3 regions of the Klebsiella sp. I138 genome follow, and region 2 is predicted to be linked to each of the others. Evidence: predicted binding sites of a transcription regulator. Region 2 holds the regulator's gene; each other region holds the start of a gene.

Region 1 (4,079 bases), 500 kb from region 2:
CAAATCGCGTTTCTCTCTGTGGCTGACAATGGCGGCCATTGCGGCCGTGCTGTCGCTTCCTGCTCGCGCCAACACCTGGCCCTTACCGCCTCCCGGCAGCCGCGTCATCGGGCAAAATCAGTTTCACGTCGTACAGAACAACGGCGGTTCACTGGAGGCTATCGCTAAAAAATACAATGTCGGCTTTCTGGCATTGCTTCAGGCGAACCCCGGGGTCGATCCTTACGTTCCGCGTGCCGGCAGCGTACTGACTATTCCGCTCCAGATGCTGCTGCCGGAAGCTCCGCGCGAAGGTCTGGTGATTAACCTCGCCGAGCTACGTCTGTACTATTATCCGCCGGGTAAAAGTGAGGTCACCGTCTACCCGATTGGCATCGGTCAGTTGGGTGGAGACACGCTCACACCAACGATGATCACCACCGTTTCCGACAAACGTGCGAACCCAACCTGGACGCCAACGGCCAATATTCGCGCGCGGTATAAAGCGATGGGGATCGAACTCCCTGGCGTGGTACCTGCCGGGCCGGATAACCCAATGGGTCACCACGCCATTCGCCTCGCGGCCTACGGCGGGGTCTATCTACTGCATGGCACCAATGCCGATTTTGGCATCGGTATGCGCGTGAGCTCCGGCTGTATCCGCCTGCGTGACGATGACATCAAAACCCTGTTTAACACCATTACCCCAGGGACTAAAGTCAATATTATCAACACCCCGATTAAAGCCTCCGTTGAACCGGACGGAACGCGTCTGGTGGAAATTCATCAGCCGTTGTCCAAACATTTGAATGACGATCCGCAGACATTGCCGATAGTACTGAACAGCGAGATGGCGGCATTTAAGCAGGCATCGCTGACCGACCAGGCGGTGATGAATCATGCGACAGAAATGCGTTCAGGTATGCCGGTTGATGTTACCCGTCATCACAATGCTGACGAACACTCATTGTAAGCGCTTGCTGGCATGAATAAAAAAACCGCCCTTTGAGGCGGTTTTTTATTGGACGTACACAAACAGGGTAAAGCGATGGTACACGCTTCGCGGTTTCATTAAGGGGTGAAAACCGCGTCACGCTTGTGGCAAAACAGGGAATAGCATACTGCTTACTGCTCGCGTCCTGATAAATGGGTCAGGTCGCGCTTTGTCAGTGGCATGACAGGGGTAAAACGAAACTTATTTGTAGATAACCGCGGTACCGTGCAGGGTGTTCGGACCCGTTACCGAAGTGATACGGAAGGAGCTGGCGCCCATTTCTTCCGCTTTCTGTGCCAGCTGGTCTTCCAGAGAGCCCAGGTTTGTCCCGGCGGAGGCAGAAACGGTACCGATTTTATGCTGGCCTGCTGGAGTGGACTGCACTTCAACAGCGGCAAAACTTGCGAAAGAAAGAGAGCTCAGGACGGCGGCAAGCGTCAGTGTTTTGATGTTTTTCATGATTATTATACCTATGCAGATGATTTTTTTAGTAGGGTCGCAAGAATTAACTTAACGATCGATAGGTAAATAATAATGTGACCTATATCACACGTCAATGAATTTTTATAACGATCGTTTATTTATTTATAAACAACTTAAAATTCATACATATATGAATTATTTATTTTTGCGGGTTCAGCGCTGGAAGGTTGTAAGGTTTATTTTTATAATGTCGCTTCAACAAACCAACATAGGTACAGCGGCATCATGACAACTGACGTTCAAAGTTGCACAAAAAAAAGCCGTGGCCGACCCAAAGTGTTCGACAAGGAAGCGGCGCTGGATAAGGCCATGGCACTTTTCTGGCAGCACGGCTACGAGGCAACTTCTCTTGCCGATTTGGTGGAGGCGACCGGCGCAAAAGCACCGACGCTGTACGCTGAGTTCGTCAATAAAGAAGGATTATTTCGCGCGGTTCTGGATCGCTATATTTCACGTTTTGCAGCCCGACACGAAACGCTGCTGTTTGCCGAGGATAAATCCGTCGATCAGGCTCTGCGGGACTATTTCACCGCCATTGCCACCTGTTTTACCAGTAAAGATACGCCGGCAGGCTGCTTTATGATCAACACCTCGGCGGCGCTGGCGGCTTCGTCCACCGCTATCGCCAATACCATTAAGTCGCGCCACGCGATGCAGGAAAAAACGCTGACGCAGTTCCTGCAGCAGCGCCAGCTCCGCGGCGAGCTACCGGCAGACGGCGATGTACGACAGCTGGCCCAGTTTTTAAACTGCGTGCTGCAAGGTATGTCCATCAGCGCACGTGAAGGGGCCGACTTCACAAAACTGATGCAAATTGCCGATACCACTCTGCGGCTGTGGCCACAAATCCTCCAGCACTAACCCGCTTTTTACCCGGTGACGATCGCCACCGGGTTTTCGCCCTTCCTTCTGATTTAACCCCATCTTTATTAATGTTTTCACATTGTTACGTGTCAATTAAGTTGTAAATGATATTGATAACAATAATCACTACGTGCAAAATTCGCCTTTAAGTTTTTCTGCTTATTTCTACTTGTAACAATCGGTGCGCCCGCATCGAAATCTAAAAACAACATAATTGCAGTTAACTCATAAAAGGAATGCGAATGAACAAGCGTCTCTGGGTACTCAACCCACTGCTGCTGGCCACTGCCCTGCCCGTCCTTGGCGCGCAGGCGGATGAAGAAAACATTATCGTTAGCGCCAACCGTAACCACCGTACCGTCGCCGAAATGGCGCAAACGACCTGGGTTATCGAAGGTCAGGAGATAGAACAGCAGGTTCAGGGCGGGAAAGAATTTAAGGACGTTCTGGCCCAACTGATTCCGGGTATTGATGTGAGTAGCCAGGGACGCACCAACTACGGTATGAACATGCGCGGCCGGGCCATCGTGGTACTGATTGACGGCGTGCGCCTCAATTCATCCCGTACCGACAGCCGCCAGCTCGATTCCATAGACCCATTCAATATTGAACACATTGAAGTGATTTCTGGTGCCACCTCGCTGTACGGTGGCGGCAGTACCGGTGGCCTGATTAATATTGTGACCAAAAAAGGGCAGCAGGAACGTCAGGTTGACCTGGAATTAGGCGGTAAAAGCGGATTTGCCAACAGCAACGACCACGATGAGCGCGTAGCGGCAGCCGTGAGCGGCGGAACCGACCACGCCTCCGGGCGGTTATCGGTGGCTTATCAGCGCTTCGGCGGCTGGTACGATGGCAATAACGATGCCCTGATTCTTGATAATACCCAGACCGGCCTGCAGCACTCTGACCGCCTCGACGTCATGGGTACTGGCACTATCAATATTGACGAGAATCGCCAGCTGCAGCTGGTGACGCAATATTATAAAAGCCAGGGCGATGATTACGGCCTGTATCTGGGCAAAAATATGTCCGCCGTCACCGGGAACGGTAAAGCCTACACCACCGACGGACTGGATTCAGACCGCGTTCCCGGCACCGAACGTCACCTGATTAGCCTGCAATACTCCGATGCCGACTTTTATGGCCAGAACCTGGTCAGCCAGATCTATTATCGCGATGAATCGCTGACTTTTTATCCCTTCCCGACGCTCTCCAAAGGCCAGGTTAGCAGCTTCTCTTCATCCAAACAGGATACCGATCAGTACGGGGCGAAAATTACCCTCAACAGCCAACCGCTTGACGGCTGGGATCTCACCTGGGGACTGGATGCCGACCACGAGACGTTTAACGCCAACCAGATGTTCTTCGATCTTGGCACCTCGATGGCTTCAGGCGGCCTGCACAATGACGCGATTTATACGACGGGACGCTATCCGGGCTACAGCATCACGAACCTGGCGCCATTTTTACAAACCAGTTATGACCTGAATGATATCTTCACCCTGAGCGGCGGCGTGCGCTACCAGTGGACAGAAAACCGGGTGGATGATTTCGTCGGCTACGCCCAACAGCAGGACGTTGCCAACGGCAAGGTCAGCTCAGCCGATGCTATCCCTGGTGGCAAAACTGACTATGATAACTTCCTGTTTAATGCCGGGATTGTCGCCCACCTCACCGACCGCCAGCAGACCTGGTTTAACTTTTCGCAGGGCGTCGAGCTGCCGGATCCGGGGAAATACTACGGTATCGGCAAATA
Region 2 (4,079 bases):
GTATGGGCGCGTGCCGGTTATATCCAGCCAACCGGGCAAACGCTGCTGGCTCCGCACTGGAGCTTTATGCCGGGTACCTATCAAGGTGCTGAAGCCGGGGCCAACTTTGATTACGGCGATTCTGGCGCGCTGAGTTTCTCCTATATGTGGACGAACGAATACAAAGCGCCATGGCACATTGAGATGGATGATTTCTACCAGAACGACAAGAAAACCAAAGTCGATTATCTGCACTCCCTGGGCGCCAAATACGATTTTAAAAATGACCTCGTGCTGGAAGCGGCGTTTGGTCAGGCTGAAGGCTATATCGACCAGTATTTTGCCAAAGCCAGTTACAAATTTGATATCGCCGGTACGCCGTTAAACACCAGCTACCAGTTCTACGGTACGCGTGACAAAGTCAGCAATGGCGGCACGAACGATATCTATGATGGCACCGCCTGGCTGCAGGCGTTGACCTTCGGTTACAAGGTTGCTGATGTCCTCGATCTGCGTCTGGAAGGCACCTGGGTGAAAGCTGAAGGCCAGCAGGGCTACTTCCTGCAGCGCATGACGCCAACCTATGCATCTTCTAACGGTCGTCTTGATGTGTGGTGGGATAACCGCTCCGACTTCAACGCCAACGGCGAAAAAGCGGTATTCTTCGGCGCGATGTATGACATGAAAAACTGGAATATGCCGGGCTGGGCGTTTGGCGCGTCATACGTTTACGCGTGGGATGCTAAGCCGGGCAAAATGTCCTCACCTGACGCTTACTACAATCCGGATAAACGCCTGGAAGAGTCCGCCTATAGCCTGGATGCCATGTATACCGTACAGGATGGCCGGGCAAAAGGAACGCTGTTCAAATTGCACTTTACGCAATACGACAACCACTCCGATATCCCGAGCTGGAGCGGTGGTTACGGCAACATCTTCCAGGACGAGCGTGACGTGAAATTCATGGTTATTGCCCCGTTCACTATTTTCTGATGCCGCTGCGGCAGGCGTAAACCTGCCGCAAACCTGAGAGGTCGATTATGAAGAAGCTACTGCTTATCGCGGTTATGGCATCGGGCCTGGTAGCCTGTACGCAGTCTCCCGCACCGAAAGAAGATACAAAATTAAAAGATGCCTACAGCGCCTGCATTAATACGGCGGAAGGGAACCCGGACAAGGTTCAGGCCTGCCAGAGCGTTTTGGATGTGCTGAAAGAAGATAAACAGCATCAGACGTTTGCGAATCAGGAAAGCGTGCGGGTGCTGGATTACCAGCAGTGTATTCTGGCCACCCGTACCGGTAATGACCAGGCGGTGAAAGCGCGCTGCGATCAGATCTGGAAAGAGATCCGCAGCAACAATACCAAATCCTGATTTTTCACGCCGTAACGACATAAAAAAAGCCAACCGTCAGGTTGGCTTTTTGCTATTCGCGCTGCGGGGAATTACTTTACCACCGCATCGTGTGCATGTTCATCTTCGCGGCAGTCACCTTCAGCACAGTGACCGTACAGGTACAGGCTGTGGTTGGTCAGACGGATGCCGTGGCGGTTAGCGATTTCGCGTTGACGCGCTTCGATAGAATCATCGCTAAACTCGATCACTTTGCCACAATCGAGGCAAATAAGATGATCGTGATGATGCTGCTGGGTCAGTTCGAAAACAGATTTACCGCCTTCGAAGTTATGGCGGGTAACAATGCCGGCATCATCAAACTGGTTCAGCACGCGGTAAACGGTAGCGAGACCAATTTCTTCACCCATGTCGATCAGGCGTTTGTATAAGTCTTCCGCACTGACGTGATGGTTATCCGGTTCCTGCAGGACTTCCAGGATTTTTAATCGTGGAAGTGTGACTTTCAGGCCAGCCTTCTTTAATGCGGTATTGTTGTCAGTCATGCGGAATCTGTCCTGTTGCTAAACGATCTACTTCCATCAGCGGAAGTAATACAGAGAATCACCCGATGTAATGCGTCTCATTATAGAACTGCCATGATGAAATGAAAACTGCAAGCATCGAGCCTTGTATGCTGTCAAAAACGAGGTCCCAGCTACAAACTGCGTCACCTGACCTCGTTAAATCAGAGGACATTGTACAGATATGTGATTAAAAGTTAAAAACTTGTAGCTATTAGTTTGATTGCTTTTATCTATTAATGCGGCGAAACTTTATGGTAACGCCGCTCAATCATTACGCGTTTTTGATTTCTTCGAGATGCAGCTCATCAGAGACCAGCTTAACCCACTTGCTCACGCGTTCGTTGGTCAGTTCCGGCTGACGGTCTTCATCGATAGCCAGACCGACGAAGTGATCGTCGTCCGCCAGGCCTTTTGACGCTTCGAAATGATAGCCCGCAGTCGGCCAGTGGCCAACGATAGTCGCGCCGCGTGGTTCAATGATGTCACGGATAGTCCCCAGCGCATCACAGAAGTATTCCGCGTAGTCTTCCTGATCGCCGCAGCCAAACAGCGCAACCAGTTTACCGTTGAAATCGACCTCTTCCAGCGTCGGGAAGAAGTCATCCCAGTCGCACTGGGCTTCACCGTAGTACCAGGTCGGGATGCCGAGCAGCAGAATGTCGTAGGCTTCCAGATCTTCTTTGCTGCTCTTGGCAATGTCGTGAACATCAGCAACATCTTTACCAAGCTGCTTCTGAATCATTTTTGCAATATTCTCGGTGTTGCCAGTGTCGCTGCCAAAAAAGATGCCGATGATTGCCATGAGTAAAATAACCTCTTGAAACTTAATGATGTGGTAGTGGCGTAATGCCCGCAGATAACGGCAATCATAGCAGAACAGGGGAGGACGCGGAAACAGCAATCACGCCCGACTGCACACTCTGCTACATGAAAGTGTTTTTTTGAGGATTTTCAGGCTTTACCCAGGCTGTGTAGGGTTGCCAGCTGGTTCATCAGCATCTCTTCGATCAAATCACTGCGGTTCATATTGCGAGCTTCCGCCAGCTCATTGAGTGCATCAACTGCCTCCGCGTTGAGTTTTAACTCCACACGCTTCAGGCCGCGAACTTTATCGCGTTTGAGCTGATTGCGCTTATTTATGCGCAGCTGTTCATCGCGCGAAAGCGGATTGGTCTTTGGTCTACCCGGGCGACGCTCGGTTGCGAACAAATCTAATGTCGTACGGTCCGTTTGTTCTTTTGCCATGATTCAGAGTGACTTCGGGGAAACAAGTTGCCGGGCTATAGCCGACACAGATAGCGCGCCATAATACATCAGGCGAACCGCTGCGCCAACGACCGCGGGCATTCTGCTGCGCGGTCGGGCAGTTTTTAGCCAGTTACGCCTGCAAATCGGTCAGATAGCGGCGAATGGCGCGCAGGACGGCTTCGGGTTTCTCCGCATGCACCCAGTGTCCGGCTCCGGCAATCACGTGCGCCCGCGCCTGCGGGAACTGAGCGAGCAGGGTGTCGCGATACGCATCGGTGACGTATGGGGAGTTGCCTCCCGGAATGAACAGCGTCGGATGTGGCCACGCGGGAATGGTTTGCCAGCCAACAATATGGGGATACTGATCCCACAGCACCGAGACGTTAAAGCGCCACTGGCCGTCAACAAAGGATTTCAGCAGGAACTGAATCACGCCTTCTTCCTGCAGATGTTCTCGCATCACTGCGGCCGCCTGCTGACGGGACGTAGCACCGGCGTCGGTGACGGCATTAATGGCGCTGAAAATTTCATCATGACGGCGCACGTGGTAATCCACCGGGGCAATATCAATGGCTACCAGGCCATCGATGCGTTCTGGGGCCAGTGCACTGAGTGCCATGACCGCTTTACCGCCCATTGAATGGCCGATAAAAGTGGCTTTCTCTATTTGCCGATCGTCTAGCGTATCGAGCAGATCCTGCGCCATCGCCGCGTAGGACATCTCCGGTGAACGAGGGGAAAGACCGTGGTTGCGCATATCAACCTGCAAAATATCGTAGTCGTTCACCAGGTCACGAGCGAGGATGCCCAGGTTGTCGAGACTGCCAAACAGACCATGGACCAGAACGACAGGGGATTTATTGTGCGGATTTTGTGCAGATTGCGTGCGGCTATTTAATTTCATGGCAAAGTTCTTTTTTTCGCTTCGTCGGGT
Region 3 (4,079 bases), 710 kb from region 2:
ACAATGATGAGTTTATAAAATGGAAGGTCACCGTCATCTACGCACTGTTTGCCGGCGCCTTGCTGTTCAGCCAATGGGTGATGAAAAAGCCATTAATTCAACGCATGCTTGGTAAAGAGCTGACTCTGCCACAACAGGTCTGGTCGCGCCTGAACCTCGCCTGGGCGCTGTTTTTCATTCTCTGCGGCCTGGCCAATATCTACATCGCATTCTGGTTGCCGCAGAATATCTGGGTCAACTTCAAGGTCTTTGGTCTGACTGCGCTGACGCTGGTCTTCACGCTGTTAAGCGGCGTGTATATCTACCGTCATATGCCGCAGGACGATAACCACTAATTTGTGGGAGAGCCGCCTGCCCGGCTCTCTTTTCCCTTTTCTTCCCTTGCGACTCTTCCGCAATTTTCCTCTCGATTGTTATTTGCCGTTTTCGCGCCTTTTTTCGCAACCTGCGCGCCACGTTGCCGTTTCCCGACCGCAGAAAAAACTTCAGCTGACGCGTTTCACCTTGTAATATAAGCGCCACAGGGGATGGCATTCCCCCTTGAACCGCCATGTGGCTAATGATGCCTGCTTTTTATTCCCGGACCGGGAATGAGCAGGCGTATCTGCCGTGCATACAACGCGTCCGGGATGGTCAACCCTCTAAGGATTCGTTCATGCGATCACTTCGTCCTTCTCACCCCGCGACGCTCTTGTTCCTCGGACAGTGGCTTTTTATCGCCTTTATTATTGCCGTTCTGGCAGGGAGCGCATCCGCCGCTTTCCTTTTCTCCCTTGAGTGGGCCACCGCCACCCGGGAAAGCCATCCCTGGATGATCTGGCTGTTGCCCGTCGCTGGTTTTACCGTCGGCTGGGTTTACCTCCACTACGGCGCCGCCGTCGAGGCCGGTAACAACCTGATTCTGGAAGAGATCCACCGCCCCGCGCGGGTGATCCCGCTGCGGATGGCGCCGCTGGTCTTTATCAGTACGGTCATCTCTCATCTTTTTGGCGCATCGGTTGGCCGGGAAGGAACGGCGGTACAGATGGGCGCTTCGATCGCCGATCAATTCACCACCATTCTGCGTCTTAACGATAGCGGACGGCGTATCGTGTTGATGACCGGGATCAGCGCGGGTTTTTCCTCCGTGTTTGGCACCCCCCTCGCCGGGGCATTGTTCGCTCTGGAAGTGCTGGCCATCGGGCGGATGGACTACCACGGCATTCTGCCCTGCCTGTTTGCCGCCATTGTGGCAGACCAGGTCGGACTGATGTGGGGCGTACAGCATACCCACTACCTGGTCGCGTCCATTCCCCCCCTTTCAGCCTGGACACTGTTTGCCGTGATCCTCGCCGGATGCTGTTTTGGCCTGGCCGCCCGCGTCTTCGCCGATATGACTCATCTGCTGAGCGGTTTTATGAAAAAATGGCTGCGCTACGCCCCTCTCAGGCCGTTTATTGGCGGACTGGTCGTGGCGACAGCCGTCTTTTTCCTGCATGGCGAACGCTATATCGGGCTGGGGATCCCGGTTATCAGCGATGCGTTTCAGCATCCGCTGGCGCCGTGGGATTTTTTTGGCAAGCTGGCCTTTACCGTCCTCTCACTGGGTAGTGGTTTTAAAGGCGGAGAAGTGACGCCGCTGTTCTACATCGGCGCAACGCTCGGCAATACGCTAGCACCGCTGATGCACCTGCCGGTAGGATTCCTCGCGGGTATCGGCTTTGTTGCTCTCTTTGCCGGAGCGGCCAATACTCCCGTGGCCTCTATGCTGATGGCCATCGAGTTGTTTGGTGCCGGGATCGGGGCATATGCCGCGCTGGCCTGCGTGGTGGCATATCTGGTGTCTGGCTATACGGGAATCTATCGGGCTCAGCGCATTGCCGGCCTGAAACACCGTGACGTCCCGACCGGTATTCGGCTGGCTGAACTTCCGGCCTGGAATCGGCGTCAGGAACCCACCGCGCCAGTAACAAAAGAAGAAAAACATCGCGCGGGATAACCGCTCATCCTGCGCCGCTTACCGCGCGGCGCAGACATTCGTGCCTTGTTGCCCCGTCAACCCTGCCTGTTTATTCACGCTTTCTGCTATAACCCGGAAAAATTGCGCCAATTGTGAGGATTTCATGGAGATTCATTCATACGCGTTGTAATGATAATGATTATCATTGATATTCGCAGTCTCAATTTTTAACGATTTGATATGGATATTTACAATGAGACCGCAGAACTATTATGCCATTACGCCGCTCGCTCTGGCATTTGCTGGCTTTCTGACGCCCGATGCCTGTGCTGAGGAAATGGAGCGAGATACCGAAACCATGGTGGTACACAGCACGGCTGAAGAAGTACTTAAGCAGCAGCCGGGGGTATCCATCATCACCGCTGAAGATATTGCCCGAGATCCGCCGGTTAACGATCTGTCGGAAATCATTCGTAAAATGCCCGGCGTCAACTTAACCGGCAACAGCGCAAGCGGCAGCCGCGGCAACAACCGGCAGATCGATATTCGCGGGATGGGGCCGGAGAACACCCTAATCCTGATCGATGGCGTTCCGGTAACCTCCCGCAACTCGGTGCGCTATAGCTGGCGCGGCGAACGCGACACCCGCGGAGACAGCAACTGGGTCCCGCCGGAAATGGTCGAACGTATTGAAGTTCTGCGCGGCCCGGCGGCGGCGCGCTACGGCTCCGGTGCGGCCGGCGGCGTGGTCAATATCATCACCAAACGCCCCACCAATGACTGGCATGGCTCACTGTCGTTTTACACCAACCAGCCGGAAAACAACAAAGAAGGCGCCACCAACCGCGCTAACTTTAGCCTTAACGGACCGCTGGCCGGCGATGCACTGACCATGCGCCTGTACGGAAACATCAATAAAACCGATGCTGACGCCTGGGATATCAACCATGCGCAAAATGGCTCGTACGCCGCGGGGCGTGAAGGCGTGCGTAATAAGGACATTAACGCCCTGCTGTCGTGGAAGGTGACGCCGCAGCAGATTATTGATTTTAGCTACGCCTACAGTCGCCAGGGCAATATTTACGCCGGCGATACTCAATACAGCAATGGCAACCTCAGCCCTGACGGTCTGGTCAGCGAGCTGTATGGCCATGAAACAAACCGCCTGTATCGCCAGTCCTGGGGGCTGACCTACAACGGCATCTGGGACTGGGGCCAGTCCAAAGCCGGCGTCTATTACGAGAAAACCAATAACACCCGCCTGCAGGAAGGTTCCACCGGGCGCGTAGAAGGGATGATCAACAGCGATGAGTACGCCACCAGCCGCCTCGAATCCTGGCGTTCAACCGGCGAGCTGAATCTCCCGTTCAACTGGCTGGTCGATCAGACCCTGACCCTTGGTATGGAATGGAACCACGATGAACTGAACGATCCGGCTTCCATGCAGGCAACCAACGTCAGCGGCGAGACTATTCCCGGAACGTCAGGCGATGCCTCTCAGCGCAGCACCACGAACAGCGCCACCCTCACCGGCCTCTATCTGGAAGATAATATTGAAGCCACGCCGGGCACCCATATCATCCCCGGCCTGCGTTTTGACTACCACAACGAGTTTGGCAGTAACTGGAGCCCAAGCCTGAACCTGGCGCAGGAGCTTGGCGAGATGTTCAAAGTCAAAGCCGGTATTGCGCGGGTCTTCAAAGCCCCTAACCTGTATCAGTCCAGCGAAGGCTATCTGCTGTCTACCCGCGGCAACGGCTGCCCGAATACCATTAGCAACGGCAGCTGCTACCTGCTCGGCAACCCGGACCTCGACCCGGAAATCAGCATCAATAAAGAGCTTGGCCTTGAGTTCAACTTCAGCGGCTATAACGCGGGTATTACATGGTTCCGCAACGATTATAAAAACAAAATCGTCTCCGGTACCGACGTTCTGGGCTATACCTCCAGCGGCAACAATATTCTGCAATGGCAGAACGGCGGGAAAGCGGTTGTCGAAGGACTGGAAGGCACGCTGCTCATCCCCCTCGTAGTGGATACTCTCGACTGGCGCACCAATGCGACCTATATGATCAAATCCGAGAGCAAAGATACCGGAAATCCCCTGTCGGTTATCCCGAAGTACACCATCAACACCATG

What was found. Region 2 encodes Fur, which represses iron uptake genes when iron is present. Its sites were predicted from a motif close to ATAATAATGAGAACNACTATCAA; they were not measured.
Region 1: a site for Fur is predicted at 2,425-2,447, ahead of ACMYSK_RS09400 (TonB-dependent siderophore receptor). Genes of this name have one in related genera too.
Region 3: a site for Fur is predicted at 2,129-2,151, ahead of ACMYSK_RS08370 (TonB-dependent siderophore receptor). Genes of this name have one in related genera too.

What each region holds. Positions count from the first base shown of each region.
Region 1 covers NZ_CP180447.1:2,004,075-2,008,153, forward strand. Annotated here, with positions in the region: gene ldtC (L,D-transpeptidase LdtC) at 1-952, shown strand, start outside; gene bhsA (multiple stress resistance protein BhsA) at 1,175-1,432, opposite strand; gene ACMYSK_RS09395 (TetR/AcrR family transcriptional regulator) at 1,682-2,317, shown strand; gene ACMYSK_RS09400 (TonB-dependent siderophore receptor) at 2,563-4,079, shown strand, end outside.
Region 2 covers NZ_CP180447.1:2,505,208-2,509,286, reverse strand. Annotated here, with positions in the region: gene chiP (chitoporin ChiP) at 1-972, shown strand, start outside; gene chiQ (ChiQ/YbfN family lipoprotein) at 1,020-1,352, shown strand; gene fur (ferric iron uptake transcriptional regulator) at 1,424-1,876, opposite strand; gene fldA (flavodoxin FldA) at 2,169-2,699, opposite strand; gene ybfE (LexA regulated protein) at 2,849-3,142, opposite strand; gene ybfF (esterase) at 3,276-4,049, opposite strand.
Region 3 covers NZ_CP180447.1:1,798,200-1,802,278, forward strand. Annotated here, with positions in the region: gene ACMYSK_RS08360 (septation protein A) at 1-335, shown strand, start outside; fluoride riboswitch at 515-576, shown strand; gene ACMYSK_RS08365 (voltage-gated chloride channel family protein) at 656-1,978, shown strand; gene ACMYSK_RS08370 (TonB-dependent siderophore receptor) at 2,193-4,079, shown strand, end outside.